2 regions of the Sinobaca sp. TMA16-18 genome follow, and region 1 is predicted to be linked to the other one. Evidence: riboswitches for the same ligand, from Rfam matches in the RefSeq annotation. Region 1 holds a riboswitch; the other holds the start of a gene.

What was found. A riboswitch is a leader RNA that binds a small molecule or an ion and turns the genes downstream of it on or off. The one in region 1 is predicted to bind S-adenosylmethionine.
Region 2: linked by a shared signal. The riboswitch ahead of AC5W14_RS06965 (methionine biosynthesis PLP-dependent protein) and the one ahead of AC5W14_RS03700 (methionine ABC transporter ATP-binding protein) in region 1 are both predicted to bind S-adenosylmethionine.

The regions. Positions count from the first base shown of each region.
Region 1 covers NZ_JCAKFM010000001.1:721,587-729,536, forward strand. The annotation lists gene sufD (Fe-S cluster assembly protein SufD) at 1-335, opposite strand, end outside; gene sufC (Fe-S cluster assembly ATPase SufC) at 356-1,147, opposite strand; gene AC5W14_RS03690 (MetQ/NlpA family ABC transporter substrate-binding protein) at 1,391-2,227, opposite strand; gene AC5W14_RS03695 (methionine ABC transporter permease) at 2,244-2,909, opposite strand; gene AC5W14_RS03700 (methionine ABC transporter ATP-binding protein) at 2,902-3,930, opposite strand; SAM riboswitch class I at 4,097-4,205, opposite strand; gene AC5W14_RS03705 (MFS transporter) at 4,283-5,539, opposite strand; gene gcvH (glycine cleavage system protein GcvH) at 5,691-6,074, opposite strand; gene AC5W14_RS03715 (arsenate reductase family protein) at 6,102-6,461, opposite strand; gene AC5W14_RS03720 (hypothetical protein) at 6,534-7,520, opposite strand; gene AC5W14_RS03725 (acyl-CoA dehydrogenase FadE) at 7,696-7,950, opposite strand, start outside.
Region 2 covers NZ_JCAKFM010000003.1:149,152-157,101, reverse strand. The annotation lists gene AC5W14_RS07010 (RecQ family ATP-dependent DNA helicase) at 1-567, shown strand, start outside; gene AC5W14_RS07005 (hypothetical protein) at 567-914, shown strand; gene AC5W14_RS07000 (hypothetical protein) at 904-1,137, opposite strand; gene AC5W14_RS06995 (metallophosphoesterase) at 1,315-2,058, shown strand; gene AC5W14_RS06990 (MerR family transcriptional regulator) at 2,085-3,014, shown strand; gene AC5W14_RS06985 (YpdA family putative bacillithiol disulfide reductase) at 3,028-4,020, shown strand; gene AC5W14_RS06980 (asparaginase) at 4,015-4,995, opposite strand; gene AC5W14_RS06975 (PrsW family glutamic-type intramembrane protease) at 5,062-5,727, shown strand; gene AC5W14_RS06970 (hypothetical protein) at 5,735-5,899, shown strand; SAM riboswitch class I at 5,981-6,087, shown strand; gene AC5W14_RS06965 (methionine biosynthesis PLP-dependent protein) at 6,209-7,312, shown strand; gene AC5W14_RS06960 (bifunctional homocysteine S-methyltransferase/methylenetetrahydrofolate reductase) at 7,345-7,950, shown strand, end outside.

The DNA.
Region 1 (7,950 bases):
TTTTCTTTTGCTTCTGTTGAAAGACTATAGTAAAGAGGCTTTCCGTCTCTTACAACAAGAAGGTTCTGGTCTTCTTCTGTCACGTTAATAAGCTTTTGAACATCTGCATGAAGATCAGAAAGGCTTGAAACGGTGCCTGCTTCTGTTCCTACGTGCTTAAACTCCGTGAAGTTCCATTTGGTAATCTTTGTTTTTTCCGGCTTCGGAAGTTCGAGTTTCTCAATTAGGCGAAAAGCCGTAAGCCTTTCTTCTTTGAGCCACTCCGGTTCTTCTCTTTGTTCGGAAAATTCTTTGACGTACTGTTCATCGAACGTCCATTTTGTTTCTACTGACATAAGATAGTGACCTCCCTTCTTTACGCTTTCTGTTGGTTTCCAACTCTTTCGTCTTCGATGCCCAGTTCTTCTTTGATCCAGTCATAACCGTCTGCCTCAAGGCGTTCTGCAAGCTCCGCTCCACCTGATTTAACGATACGTCCCTGCATCATTACGTGTACTCTGTCCGGTGTAATGTAATTGAGAAGACGCTGGTAGTGAGTGATAATAAGGCAGCCAAAGCTTTCGTTTTTCATTTCATTGATTCCGTTGGATACAACACGAAGGGCGTCAATATCAAGACCGGAGTCAATTTCATCAAGAATTGCAATTTTCGGCTCCAGCATAAGAAGCTGAAGAATTTCATTACGCTTTTTCTCTCCGCCGGAGAAACCTTCGTTCAGGTAACGCTGGGAAAATGCCTGATTCATTTCAAGCTTATCCATTTTTTCGTCCATCTTGCGGATAAACTTCATTAGGGAAATCTCGTCGCCCTCTTCGCGCTTTGAATTAATAGCAGAGCGCATAAAGTCTGCGTTTGTTACGCCGCTGATTTCGCTTGGGTACTGCATTGCAAGGAACAAGCCGGCTTTAGCACGCTCATCCACTTCCATTTCCAATACGTCTTCGCCATCAAGAATGACGCTTCCGTGAGTGATTTCATACTTTGGGTGACCCATGATAGCAGAAGCCAATGTAGACTTACCGGTACCGTTTGGTCCCATGATAGCGTGGATTTCCCCGCCTTTTATTTCAAGGTTGAAGTGCTTAATGATTTCTGAGCCTTCTATTTCAACCGTTAGATCTTCGATTTTAAGAGTAGATGCTGACATTAAAAAAACCTCCATTAACTTTATTTTAACCACAGAAAGTGGTTTCTCATTCTCACTTTATTATCATTATCAGTTTATAACAAATGTAAACAGAGTTCAAGAAACACACTTTACTTTATCCGAACGGAATACAAAAAGGAGGACCGCCTAAAAGCTTTCTCTTTCAGGATAGCCCCCCTTATTGTTTTTAGTATAACAAACTAGATTGCTTTGTTAAAACATAAACTGTTAAGGAACAGTATTTTATTCAGCGTTCTCGCCTTCAGCAGGAAGAACCGCGCCTTCGTATTCATCTTCAATAAATGACTTCACTTCATCGGAATGAAGTACATCCACCAGCGTCTGGATTTCTTCACGATCTTCGTCGCCGCTGCGTACCGCTATAATATTTGCGTAAGGATTGTCCTCTGCGCTTTCAATAGCGATAGCGTCTTCGCTAGGGCTCAGGTCGCTGTCGAGTGCATAGTTGGAGTTAATAAATACGGCATCGCCTTCGCCGTTCTGGTAAGCCTGGGGAAGCGTCGCTGCTTCTACATTGGCACTGAACTGAATGTCTTTTGGATTTTCTGCAATGTCATCCAACGTTGCTTCAATGCCGGCATCTTCTTCCATTGTAATAACGCCTTCGTCTTCAAGCATGCTCAGGATACGGCCGTGGTCAGCAACAGAGCTGCTCATGATCACTTCAGCACCTTCAGGCAGTTCCTCGAGGCTGTCATAATCCTGGGAATATACGCCCATTGGCTCTATATGAATTGCACCGGCATCGGCGAAGTCATAGTCATTTTCTTCAATCTGCGATTCAAAGTAAGGCACGTGCTGGAAATAGTTAGCGTCAATTTCCTCTTCTGCGAGTGCCTGGTTCGGCACGATGTAGTCGTTAAATGTTTCAATCTGCAGGTCCACGCCTTCTTCTTCAAGTTGATCGGAAGCAAATTCCAGAATTTCTGCGTGAGGTACGTTGGAAGCACCTACTGTAAGCGTCGTTGGTTCTTCTTCGGAACCTGATTCTTCGCCGCCTCCGCAGGCTGCCAGTACAATTGTTAATGATAATGCTGAAAGCATCCAAACCTTTTTCATTTTACTTTCTCCCCTTTTATCTTTTATCTATTCTGTATATAATTCTGTCGCCAATCCACTGCAGGATCATAACAATCACGAGAATGGCGGCAGTTGCTACTAATGTGACATCTGAATTGTTCCGCTGGAACCCTTCCCGGAAAGCAAGGTCACCAAGGCCGCCGGCTCCGATAACACCAGCCATGGCCGTATAGCTTACAAGCGTGATAGCTGTAACCGTAATACCGGATATCAAGGCAGGTAGAGATTCAGGAATCAGGACCTTAAAGATAATGTGCCACTGATTAGCTCCCATCGACTGCGCAGCCTCAATGACTCCTTTATCAACTTCGCGAAGGCCAATTTCTACAAGCCTTGCATAAAAAGGGGCTGCCCCTATTACTAAAGCAGGAAGCGCCGCGCTCGGGCCAAGCATCGTTCCGACAATAAAAGTCGTAAACGGAACGAGCAGAATAATTAATATAATAAATGGAATGGAACGGAAGACGTTTACTATTGCCGCCGCTGCCAGATGAACCGGGTTATTTTCCCACATGTTCCCTTTGTCCGTCATATAAAGAACAAGACCAAGCAGAACACCTAAAATAAAAGTGGCCAGGACGGCCAAAGCACTCATATACAGTGTTTCAACCGTGGCTTCCCACATGTTGTCCCAGTTTACATTTTCAAATAGTTCATTCATGAGCTGTCATCACCTCTGTCTGGACCTGCTGCTCTTTCAAATAGGACAGCGCATGGTCGAGCTGTTCCTGGTTTCCTTTAAGCTGCACGAATAACGTGCCGTAGCTTCCATCCCTTGTCTTGGAGACTTTGCCCTGCAGAATATTGACGGAAACGCCGCATGTCAGGATAAGATCTGTCATGATAGGCTGCTCCGCTTCTTCGCCGAGAAAAGAAATTTTAACAATAGGATTGTCGTCACCGGTCTTCATTAATTCCCGGATTGCTTCCATCGTTTCTTCCGGCTCGGTAATCTGTTTGACAAATTCTTTCGTCATTTCTTCACGGGGCTGTCTGAACACATCCAGAACCTGCCCTTCCTCTACTACTTTTCCATTCTCCATTACAGCAACGCGGTTGCATATTTTCCGGATTACGTGCATTTCATGAGTGATCAGCACAATGGTCAATCCAAGCTTTTTATTAATATCCGTTAACAGCTCGAGAATAGAATCTGTCGTTTTAGGGTCAAGCGCAGACGTTGCCTCGTCGCAGAGCAGTACTTTAGGGTTGTTCGCAAGGGCTCTCGCAATGCCGACACGCTGCTTCTGGCCTCCGCTCAGCTGGGCCGGATACGCATCTTCCCTGCCGCTGAGACCGACAAGTTCTATTAATTCGTTTACTCTCGCATCTTTGTCTTTTTTTGAATGCTTCGCTATTTCCAGTGGAAACGCTATGTTCTCCCGGACCGTTCTCGACCAGAGCAGATTAAAATGCTGAAAAATCATGCTGATTTCCTGACGTGCCTGCCGAAGGGAAGCCCCCTGCAGATCGGCCATGTTTTTATCTGCAATAATAATTTTTCCAGATGTCGGTTTCTCAAGCATATTCAACAGACGGATGAGCGTGCTTTTTCCTGCGCCGCTGTAGCCGATAATGCCGAATATTTCTCCTTCATCTATCGTTAAGTCTATATTGTCTACTGCCGTTATATCTCCATTGGATGTAGAAAATATTTTCGATAGTTTCTCTAGTGTTATCATATGCCCACCCTGTTTCTTTTCTTTATTAACCTTACTTATCATACCAGATAACTTGGTCTTAGAACAGAATCTTTATTCAGCTAAAAAATACGTACTCCCTTATTTAACCATAAGAAAATACCCTTCAGCTTTTATCATAAGCAGAAAGGGCTCGGTTCATTCCTTTCTCTCATCTGCCAAAGCGGATGCTTCGCAGGAATTGGCACCATTTCATTACATGTAATGACGGTTGCCGGGCTTCAAAGGGCCAGTCCCTCCACCTCTCATGATAAGAGTGTTTCATATGTAGGTTATTGAGTACAAATCGAAGCTTAGCATGGGACTGCCCGGGTGTCAAATCATTTGCCGGGGCTTATATATCACTGCTCTGCGGGACTTTTCTAAACACGAGATAGAAATAAATGGACCCTGTTAAATAGAGAGCACACGTTAACGTAAATACCCATGCCCATCCATAATATGGGCCATATAGGAGTACAATCGACGTCGATACCGGTCCCATTACAGCCCAGCCCAGCTGAAATACCATCTGCCCGATAGAGTTGGCAAGGCCTTTAATATTATCCCCTACGCTTCTCATCATTAACGACATCTGGATCGGGTTCCCTGCGTTCATTAAAGCCTGACGGAATAAAAAACCGATAACCGCAAACCAGATATTCTGCGTGTAGGCGGTAACAAGCAGAAACGGAAGCGAACTCAGCTGTAAAATAACTACCGCACGTACTTCCCCGACTTTCTGGACAAGCGTCGGGCCTATCATAAATGCTACAGCCGTCATACCCTGCCCTAAAGCCAGGATCAGGCCGACGGCGGTATAACTTACGTCAAAGCGGTCGGTAAAATACAAATTCAGGTACGGAATAACAAGTCCGGAGCCGAATCCGATAATCATCTGCGCCACGGCAAACAGGGCAATCATTTTGATACCGGCCCGATTTGTATGTAAAATTTCCTTAAAAGAGCCGGCACCGGTCTTCGTTACCGTCAGCCTGCGTTCTTCTTTAATTTTCAATACCGGAAATATAGCAGCAAAACTTAAACAGGCTCCTGTCAGCAGAGTAAGACGCAGGCTCTGCAGAGCGGAAAAGTCGAGCAGCATCCGGGCGCCGTCACTCATCAGTCCTCCCATGCCATTTCCTATGACGTTCGCCACCATAATTAATGCAAAATTAAAGCTGAATAAATGGACGCGCTGCTTTTCCGTGGAATTTTCAGCCAGCAGCGGAATGGAAGAAACCTGCACAAAAGACATAAACGCTCCTGTTAAAAACGCTCCCGCCAGCAGCAGGCCTTCTGCTTCCACGACGGAACGAAGAAACAGACTCACCCCAAGCATAAGGGCCCCGGCCATAATAACTTTTTTCCGCCCGATACGGTCGCTCAGCAGGCCGGCAGGAAGCAGTGCAATCGCTGTAGCCGTTGCCTGGGCCGCGATCACCCGTCCGTTTACATCATCCAGGTACCCGAGTTCTCTTATGTAGTAGTTATACATAATCATAAAGACTCCCATGCCCATGTTGGAAAGCACGGAAGCGATTAAGAACAAACGTACATTTTTATTGTAATGCTTAAATTGATGAGTCCATTCCCTCGCAATACCCTTCATGATCAGAGTGCCTCCGTTTTATTTCGACAACCGAATGAAATTCACTCCTTTTAATATATAGAACATTGCCGAAAAAGAAAAGAGGGTAGTTTATTTCAAATAAAAGAAGCCCGCCTCTGCTTTAGAGGCGGGCTTCTTATGTAACCGTGATTTACTCTGCGCTTACCATTTTCTCGTAAGCTTCTGCAGACATTAAGTTATCGATCTGGCTGCTGTCGGATGGTTCTACAACAATCATCCAGGCCTTTTCATAAGGAGATTCATTTACAAATTCCGGCGAATCGTCCAGGGTTTCATTCACTTCAACAACCTTACCGCTGATAGGCGCGTATAGTTCAGAAACTGTCTTTACTGATTCTACACTTCCAAAAGGTTCATCTGCCTGAACTTCGTCTCCTACTTCCGGCAGTTCAACAAATACGATGTCTCCAAGCTCAGACTGGGCAAAGTCTGTAATGCCGACTCTTGCTTTTTCTCCTTCGGTCTTTACCCACTCATGCTCCTGTGAATACTTCAATTCCGTTGGTACGCTCATTATTCATTCCTCCAGTTTTCATTATCTTTACTGTTTCCACGTTTCCTCAAACAGCGCTTCTTTAAACCCTAATGTAACCTGGCTCCCATCTGTTACGATAGGCCTTTTTATTAGCATACCATCTGAGGCGAGAATATCATATAGTTCCTCGTTCTCCGCTTCTTTCACTTTATCTTTGAGGCCCAGTTCGCGGTATTTCTTTCCACTCGTGTTGAAAAATTTCTGGATCGGATACCCGCTGAGGTGATGAAGTTTTTTAATTTCTTCTGCTGAGGGAGTAGATTCTACAATATGATGCTTTGTAAATGGTACCTCCTGCGATTCCAGCCACTTTTCTGCTTTTTTGCAGGTGCTGCAGGCTGGATAGCTGTAAATGTCCACTGCCATGTTATGCCTCCTTTCTTCTACTTGTTAGTATAGCTTATCTTTCTTTCTGGTTGGACTCAATAATTAACAGGCTTAATAAGAGTCCACTCTCGTATATTCTACGGTCTCCGCATCCGGGAAAGCATCCAGGTTCAAGAAATAAAGATGCCCGTCCTCTCCACCATGGAAAGTAGTCACTCTCGAACCGTCTCCAACCGTCATAACATAATACCGGTTGCCATCCGCTCCGGTTTCCCAGGCCTGTTCGTAAAATGTAAAGCTGTCACGGGTACCGCCGTTTTCAATCCCATATTGAATCAGTTCTTCTACCAGCTGTTCCTCCAAAGTTATTGATTCTGTATCCGGCACAGCATCTGTTTCCGATTCGGAGTCTGCTTCTTCTGACGCAGATCCTGTATTTGATTCACTGCCGGATTCCGTTTCATTTCGTTCGTCGTTCGGTTGATTTTCACTTTCTTTAAATGACCCATTTTCTAATTTGCCAAAAAATATTTCACTTGATGGCTGTTTCCACAAAAGCCTATCACTTTCTAATAGTTCTATGATAAGTGTAGATCCTGTTCCATAATCTACATCTCCTTCTGCTTTTATTACTCCATCATTTATGTCGATAATTTCATAATTGACTTCTGTTTTATTAGAATGAAAATCATCATCGTATATAACTTGAAATGTATTATTATCATTGCCTAATTTAACCTCAAAAAAAATAAAGTGTCCTGTTTCATCTTCTAAATTCAGCCATTCCCCTTCCAATCCAGCCAATTCCTCATGTTGTATGTCCTCTTTTTCTTCTTCTATCGTTTCTTCAGTTGATGGTTCCTGCTCCTCCTCCAGGGAAGCTGCCGTCTCATCTGCCTGTTCCTCTTCGCTGTTTTCTGCTTTTTCTTCAGTGGCAGGCTCTTCTACTACTTCTTCCTCTGTTTCCGGTGCAGCCTCTTCTCCCTCTGAAATCTCTGCACTTTCTACTTCTTCCGCTTCCGGCCCTGCTTCTTCCTCCGAGCATCCAGCTGCTAAGATGACAAGTAAACCAGCCGCCATTATCATCTTTTGGTTCATCCCCCTCTTCATTCAACCATTCCTCCCTTTTCGTTATCGTATATTATATACATTTTAACGAATTTTTACTTTTATGTAAACACAAAGTAATAGGTACATAATCATAAAAAGATTTTTATGTATAAGCATTAAAAAAAACGGACAGAAACTCTGCCCGTTTTCTTTTTATGCATTTTTAGATTACATAGCGCTCTTCTTTAAGCACCTTTTCTGCGATACTGCGCTTAATGCGGATCACGTCTGTCGGCGTGTGTCGCGTCAGTTTACGGAGAATGGAGAGCATCGTGCGGAGCGAGTCTCCTTCTTCCATATGAATAATGGATTCTTTAGCATGGGCTTCAATACGGTTTACTGCCTCCTGGCAGAACACCTGAGTGAGCATGATTTTCATGTTTTCTTTTTCGGCTCCATTTTTGTTCATCGCTTTCTC
Region 2 (7,950 bases), on a different contig from region 1:
ATTGGACGGGCTGGAAGAGATGGAAAAAAAAGCAGTGCTCTTTTATTATATAAAGAGGATGATATTTACCTGCCGCGTTTTTTTATTGAGATGGAGTTTCCTGCAGAAGAAGAAATAGACTGGCTCGTGTCCCATGTTCTGGCTGATAAGGAGGCACCGGAAAGCCGGTGGGCAGAGCTTGCCCAAAATCGCGGCTGGGAGGAGAATCATCTGCGCTTTTTCCTGCATTATTACCGGGAATGGAAAAAGGAGTCCAGCGGTTCACTGCCGAATAAAATAAAAGAAGTGAAAGAGCGGCGCACGGTATGGAAGCAGCAGAAGCTGCACAGCATGGAGAGATGGCTGCAGGAATCGAACTGCCGACGCATAGCTCTGCTTCACTACTTTGGGGAAGTACTAAAAAAGAAGCCCGAACAATGCTGCGATTTATGCAGTGCCGACTGGGTGGCCCCCGGTTCCCATCAAAGCAGGAAAAAAAATGAAATATTTGAACTCTCCTGGAGAAAAAGGCTGAAAGAACTGTTGATAGCTGCTGACCCCGGGAGTGAAAAAGGAGAGAAGGACTAATGATGGAAGAGAGGCCTGGTAAACGAACGGAGAAAAAAAGATTGGAACGAATGGAAGAAGAAAGGAAAAAGCAGGAGCAGAGAAAACAGGCAGAAGAAGAAAAGCACAGAAAAAAAATAAAAAGGAAAAAAGAAAAAGCCCGTTTGAAAAGAGAATGGAAACAACAGGAAAAAAACAACCAGAATTATGACATGCAGCCTGAACAAGCACCGGTTCGAAGAGTGGCTGCACGCAAACAGGAAAAAGAAGAAAATGCGCCGGTCACGATGACACACCTGTTGTTTATTATTTTTTTAGGCATTGTGTTCCTTATTGTAGTGAGTGCAGCATTGATCATTAACCTTTAAGGCTGAAGACTTCAGGTGCACCGGAATATTCTGTTAACGATGCACTGCGGTCCTGGTCAGTCAGAGGTGAAGATAGAATGAGGCCGACAAAACAGATAATCACACCCGCTCCCATCAAAATAAATGGAATGAGGAGCGAGATTTTTTTAGCCAGAAAAAACAGCAGCAGTACAAAACCTGCTCCAAACATCAGCGTACCTATAAGAAATACAGCAAAATCCATAATAGATCTCCTTTCTGTTCATGCGTTATATCCAGTATAACGAAAAACAGTCCGGTACAGGGTTTCTACAGCAAATAGACACAATCCGTTCATGAGTTGAACAAGCCGGCGCTGGTTTATGATAGTAAGATAGAGGGAATATGTGAATAGATAAATTACCGGTAAAAGGACGATATAATGAAATGGATAATCGCGGTTTTCTCAGCAGCAGCAGGTTTACTATTGTATATGATTTTTACTGCCCACCGGGCTGTTGTAAAGCAGGAACAGTTTTTTATAAAGGAGCTTCCTGAACAATTTTCAGGAAAAACTATCTTTTTTATTTCTGACATACATAGAAGAAAAATATCCAAGTCTTTAAGCAGGCAGGTAAACGCAAAAGCGGATATGATTATAATAGGCGGAGACATTAGAGAAAAAGGCGTGCCTTTCGCCAGGACACAATATAATCTGCATCAACTGCAAAAAGGAAACCCCATTTTGTTTGTATGGGGCAATCACGATAAAGAAGAACGGGCTTTGGAACTGGAAAGTCTTTTAATATCCCATCGAATCGAGATTCTCGCAGGAAATATGTACTCATGGAAGCTTCAGGGCCGGGAATTGTCTATTGCCGGTTTTGATGAAACTATCCGCGGAGCAGACAGCAGCTGGACAAAAGCTGAAATATTGGTTTCGCACTATCCGGATACGGCTTTAGAGGCCGCGTCCCGGTCGGATGCTTATTTTATGCTTACCGGCCATTCCCACGGAGGACAGATTCGTCTAGGCCCGTGGGGATTACGCACTCCCGGAGGGTGGAAGCAGACCGGCCGTTTAACTTATCTGGTAAGCAATGGATACGGAACGACACTTCTGCCGCTCCGTTTTGGAGCAAGGGCAGAAGCTCATTTTATTACTTTGGTATCTGCAGGGGATTGAAATAAAGAGGCGCGGGGGGAAAAGAAATGGAACCTATGGAAGGCAAATATAACATAAAGGCTATTTCCAACATGCTAGGTATCCAGGCGGGCACGCTTCGTGCCTGGGAAAGAAGATATAATATTGTTCATCCGCATAGAAATTCAGCAGGGCACCGGCTGTATACGGAAAAAGATGCTGCAGTTCTCAAATGGATTCTTGATAAAACGAACAGCGGGTTTACTGTCAGCCAGGCGGTAGGTCTTTTGGATAAATTCGAAGAAATAGACAGTATGGCCGTTCATCCAATGGAAGTAGACCATACGTATACACTCGCAGAAGAAATTCTCGGACATTTGCTGCGTTTTAGAGAGGCTGATGCCCAGGAGACGCTGAATAAAGCTTTTTCGATGTTTACATTGGAGAAAGTAACGACAGATATATTAGGAACCCTTTTAGTAAAAGTAGGTACCTTGTGGGAAACGGACCAAATTACCATTGCCCATGAGCATTACATTACTTCTTTTCTCCGTACGAAGATCGGAAGTATCATGCACTCCTATAACGTGAAAGGATTTCTACCTAAAATCGTAACGGCGGCAGGCCCAAACGAAAACCATGAACTCGGCCTGCTTTTTTTCACGTTGTATTTAAAACGCAAAGGGTTTGAAGTCATTTATTTAGGCGTTGGCATTCCGGAAGAAGATCTAATACAGGTCATGGATGAAATAGACAGCAGCATTTTCTTTACCTCCTGTACGCTGCTGGAAAACCTGGAAACGTCGCTCGCATTTATTACGGAACTGGAGGAACAGCATCCTCATTTGAATATTGGAATGGGGGGGCATGCCGTTCAGTATTTGGATGTAGACAAGGTGCAGAAATACAGCCGTTTTCTGGTCGGTTCGAATACAGCTGACTGGGATAAATGGATCAGCAACGTATTGAATAGGAAAATGGAAAACAAAAAGAATTAAAAGGGTGCAGTATATGAGCAGAGAAACAGTAATGATTGTAGGAGCAGGACCATGTGGAATAGCAGCTGCGATTGAGCTGAAGCGCAAAGGTATAGATGCGATTATCATTGAGAAACGGAATATTGTCGACGCTATTTACCAATATCCGGTGCACCAGGTTTTTTTCAGCTCCAGCGAAAGGCTGGAGGTAGGAAATATCCCCTTCACCTCCATTAACCGAAAGCCGACACGACAGGAAGCTTTAGTGTATTACAAGCGCGTAGTAGAGCAGGAAAACCTCCGCATTCATTCGTATGAAACCGTGCATTCGATTGAAAAGAAACCCGAAAGCTTTCTCGTGTCGTCATACACTATGAACGGTATACAAAAACAGTACAGGCCGGATTACGTTATTATTGCAACCGGCTATTACGGGCAGCCGAACAAACTGGAAATTGAGGGAGGCAGCCTCCCGCATGTTTCCCATTACTTTAAAGAAGCCCATCCATATTTTCATCGGAATGTTGCTGTAATAGGCGGAAAAAATTCTGCCGTTGATGCAGCGCTGGCGCTTGAAAAAGCAGGAGCTTTTGTAACCGTTCTGTATCGGGGCAGTTCCTTTTCCGAGCACGTGAAACCATGGATTCTTCCGGATTTCGATTCGCTTGTCAGGCAGGGGAAAATTAATCTTCTCTCTGAAGCGGACGTAACGGCTATTTCAGAAGAAGCCGTGGAGTATATACAATACGGACGAAAGCAGCGGCTTCCAGCAGATTTTGTGTTTGCGATGACGGGCTACCACCCGGATCATTCATTTCTTGAAAAGGCGGGGGTTCTTAACGGAGAGGCAGGACGGCCTTTTTTCGACCAGGAGACGATGGAAACAAACGTTGCGGGTCTGTATATTGCCGGCGTTATAGCAGCCGGGGATAATGCAAACGAAATTTTTATTGAAAACGGCAGATGGCACGGCGCACAGATTGCCTCCCATATTAAAGAAAAAGAAAGCTGGCCTTCGTCATTATGACGGCCAGCTTTCAAATGTATCGGTAAGATCCGTTCCGGTGATTCCTGCTTCGAGGGCAATCATTAATTTAAGCCGCGCTTTCTGGCCGTTTAACCCGTTTGAGAAGATAACTCCCTTCTGTTTAAGCTGCATGCCTCCGCCGGCATACTCATAGGTAGCCTGGACGATGCCGCTGTAACACCTTGATACTAAAACTACGGGAATATTTCTTGCTATAAGCGCTTCTATTGCCGGCACGATAGCCGGCGGTACGTTACCCTGGCCGAATGCTTCTAGCACAAGTCCGGAAGGGGAGGCAGATTCAAGCAAATCGATTGTTTCTCTTTCCATGCCGGCGTATGCCTTAAGCAGAAACACCTTTTTCGTTAAAGAGGAGATAGAAAACTGCTCTCTGGCGGAGGGGGTGTGATGAAAAAGGATTCCGCGCCTCGTGACGAGCCCGATTGGGCCAAATTGAGGACTTTGGAATGTAGCCACATTGGAAGAGTGTGTTTTCGTTACGTTGATTGCAGAGTGAACTTCATCATTCATAACAACGAGCACCCCCTTACCTCTGGCCTGTTCTGAAGAAGCTGTTCTTATCGCAGCAAGAAAATTGTAAGGGCCGTCTGCCCCTAATTCATTGCTTGAACGCATAGCACCTGTCAGAATAATGGGGATTGGGGACTGGTGAAGAAGATCGAGAAAGTAGGCGGTTTCTTCAAGCGTGTCCGTTCCGTGCGTAATAACAATCCCATCATATAAGTGGTCAGCCAGTTTTTCATTAATAAAAGACGACAGTTCAAACATATTTTCCGGAGTGATATGTGGTGAAGGAAGATGAAAGAAAGGGATAACAGTAATATCAGCCACCTGTTTTGCTTCTTCATGCCACTGATCCAGCGGGTTTTTTTCGCCGGGTGCTACACTTCCAGTCTGTTTGTCTTCTTTCATGGAGATCGTGCCTCCGGTATGTATGGTTAAAATCCGCTTCATGACAGTACCTCTTTTCTATTTATGGTTAATCGGTCAATTACAGAGCAGGAAAGGACGGATGCGTGAGTGTTTGCTATCATAACTGCGGCCCTTGCGCCTTCGATTGCATTTCTAAGCTACTACTATTTAACCCAGGAAACCGCGTCCCGTTCTTTCTATAAAACGGCCCGTGCTTTTCTCATCGGCATGCTGCTCGTGTTTCCTATTGTAACCGTACAATATGCGCTTACAGAAGAGACACGAACGGAGGCTTCGGTTTTCTTTCAGGCCTTTTTATATGCCGGGCTGCTCGAGGAATTTTTTAAATGGTTTATTCTATGCGCCGCCGTTATTCCTTTTATCCGTGTTCGTTCCATTTATGATACGACACTTTATGCGCTTGCTGTAGGACTCGGTTTTGCCGCAGCAGAAAACATTCTTTACCTTGCAGCGTATGGCGTGGATATAGCGTTTGGAAGGGCGTTTCTGCCGGTAGCCAGTCATGCTCTGTTTGCCTGTACTATGGGATATTATATAGGGAAAGCGTCTTTTTTGAAAGGTACTGTAAGAAAAATGTTTTTGTTTTTAGGTCTGACGGTCCCGTTCGTTTTACACGGCACGTACGATTTGCTATTATTAATCGACCGGCAGTACATAGTCTACCCCATGCTGCCTTTAGGGTTTCTTTTATGGTGGACAGCTGTAAGAAGACAGGAAACCGGAAAAAGGTTTGAGCAGATGGAAGGAGAATAGACGGCCTATGATAGAGGAAAAGCGATATCGCGTCGTCATACGATGCCCGCAGTGCGGGGAGAAATTTGTTTTAAAGGGAAGCAGAAAAGAAGACGGCACGGTGCAGACTGGTTTTGTCCGCTGTATCTGCGGCAACAGCAGCCATTTATATGTAGACACGGCTCCTGAATAAATTCAACAAATTCACACAATTTGATTGCATTTCGATCGTTAATCTTGTAAGGTTTTACTACACAACTATATAAATAAAGCTTTCTTATCCAGAGAGACGGAGGGATCAGGCCCTATGAAGTCTCAGCAACCAGCCTATACAGGTCAGGTGCTAAATCCGCCGGGCAGAAGATGCCCGAGAGATAAGAAGAGGTGCTCTTATAAATCGCAGACCTTCTTCTTACTTTTAGAGGAAGGTCTTTTAGCGGAATGATAAATCAGGATATGCCGGCCACTATATAGTAATCAGCTGCAAAAAAGGGTGACAATAATGGATAAGAAATTTCACATTGAAACAAATTTAGTACAAATTGGAAACAAAGAAGATCCAAGAACAGGAGCCGTCAGCGCTCCTATTCATATGTCCACCGCTTTTCGCCACGAAGGGCTGGGCGAGTCGACAGGGTTTGACTACTCCCGTACCGGAAATCCTACAAGGGACATTTTGGAACGGGCTATCGCCGGACTGGAAAACGGGGCAAAAGGATACGCATTGAGCTCAGGAATGGCAGCAATCCAAACGCTGTTTGCCATTTTTGACAAGGATGATGAAATTCTTGCTTCCCAGGATTTATATGGGGGAACGTACCGGCTTTTTGAAGAAGGATGGAAAAACTGGGGTATTACGATTGCTTATGGGGACCCGAGAAACATAGAAGCCTTTGAACAAAAAATCACAGACCGTACGAAAGCGCTGTTTATTGAAACACCGACAAACCCATTAATGCAGGAAGCAGATATTTCTGAAATGTCTAAACTGGCCAAAAAACACGGCCTCTGGTTGATTGTGGATAACACGTTTTACACACCAATTCTCCAGCGTCCGCTTGATATGGGAGCCGATATCGTTATACACAGTGCCTCTAAATACCTCGGCGGCCATAATGATATTATTGCCGGCCTGATCGTTACAAAAGATGAACAGCTCAGCGCCCGGATTACAGCGTTTCATAACGGCATGGGAACGATTCTGTCGCCCATGGATTCCTGGCTGTTGATGAGAGGGATGAAGACACTGTCCCTGCGTATGGAAAAACATACTGAAAATGCACGGGCAGTGGCAGAGTTCCTGGAAACACATCCAAAAGTAACGGACGTATTGTATACCGGAAAAGGCGGCATGCTTTCCTTTCGGATTGAAAACGAGCAGTGGGTCGACGCCCTTCTGCGCGGACTCGAGCTTGTCACATTTGCAGAAAGCCTCGGCGGTGTGGAAAGCTTTATGACGTATCCAGCCACACAGACACACGCGGATGTGCCGGAGGAAGTCCGGATTGCCAACGGCGTCTGCAACCGGCTGCTTCGTTTTTCTGTAGGTATTGAAAATAAAGAAGATATTATCGCAGATTTAGAGCAGGCGCTCGACCGCCTGTAAAAGAAAATCACGAACCAGGGGAGTGGCTCGCAGTGAATTTGGCAGAGGAATATTCAAAACGTATGTTAATTGGAGACGGGGCAATGGGGACGTATCTATACGAAAAAGGATACAGCGGCTCCTATGAAGCATTAAATCTCTCAAATCCCGGTCTAATTAAAAACATCCATAAAGAATATGTAGAAGCAGGGTCTGATATTATTCAGACCAATACGTATGCAGCAAACCGCATCAAGCTTGCTAAATATCAGCTGGAAGGTAAAACAGACGATATAAACAGACTTGGCGTTGAAACAGCCAGGGAGGCTGCGGAAGGCAGGGCTTTCGTGTTTGCTACAATAGGAGGCATAAAAGGGCTCCAGAAAATTGAGGAAAGCGAAGAAGAGATAAGCAGCGCTTTCTCCGAACAGCTGGATGCCCTGCTGAAAGCAGAGCCGGACGGAATTATTCTGGAAACGTTCTATAACCTCCAGGAAATTTTAGCGGTCATTAAGCTTGTGAAAAGCAAAACAGATCTGCCTGTAATTGCCCAGGTGGCGCTCGGTGAAGTAGGTGTTATGCACAGCGGGCTTCCGCTTGGCGATGCATTTAAACAAATGACGGCAGCCGGAGCGGATGCTGTCGGAGTAAACTGCCGT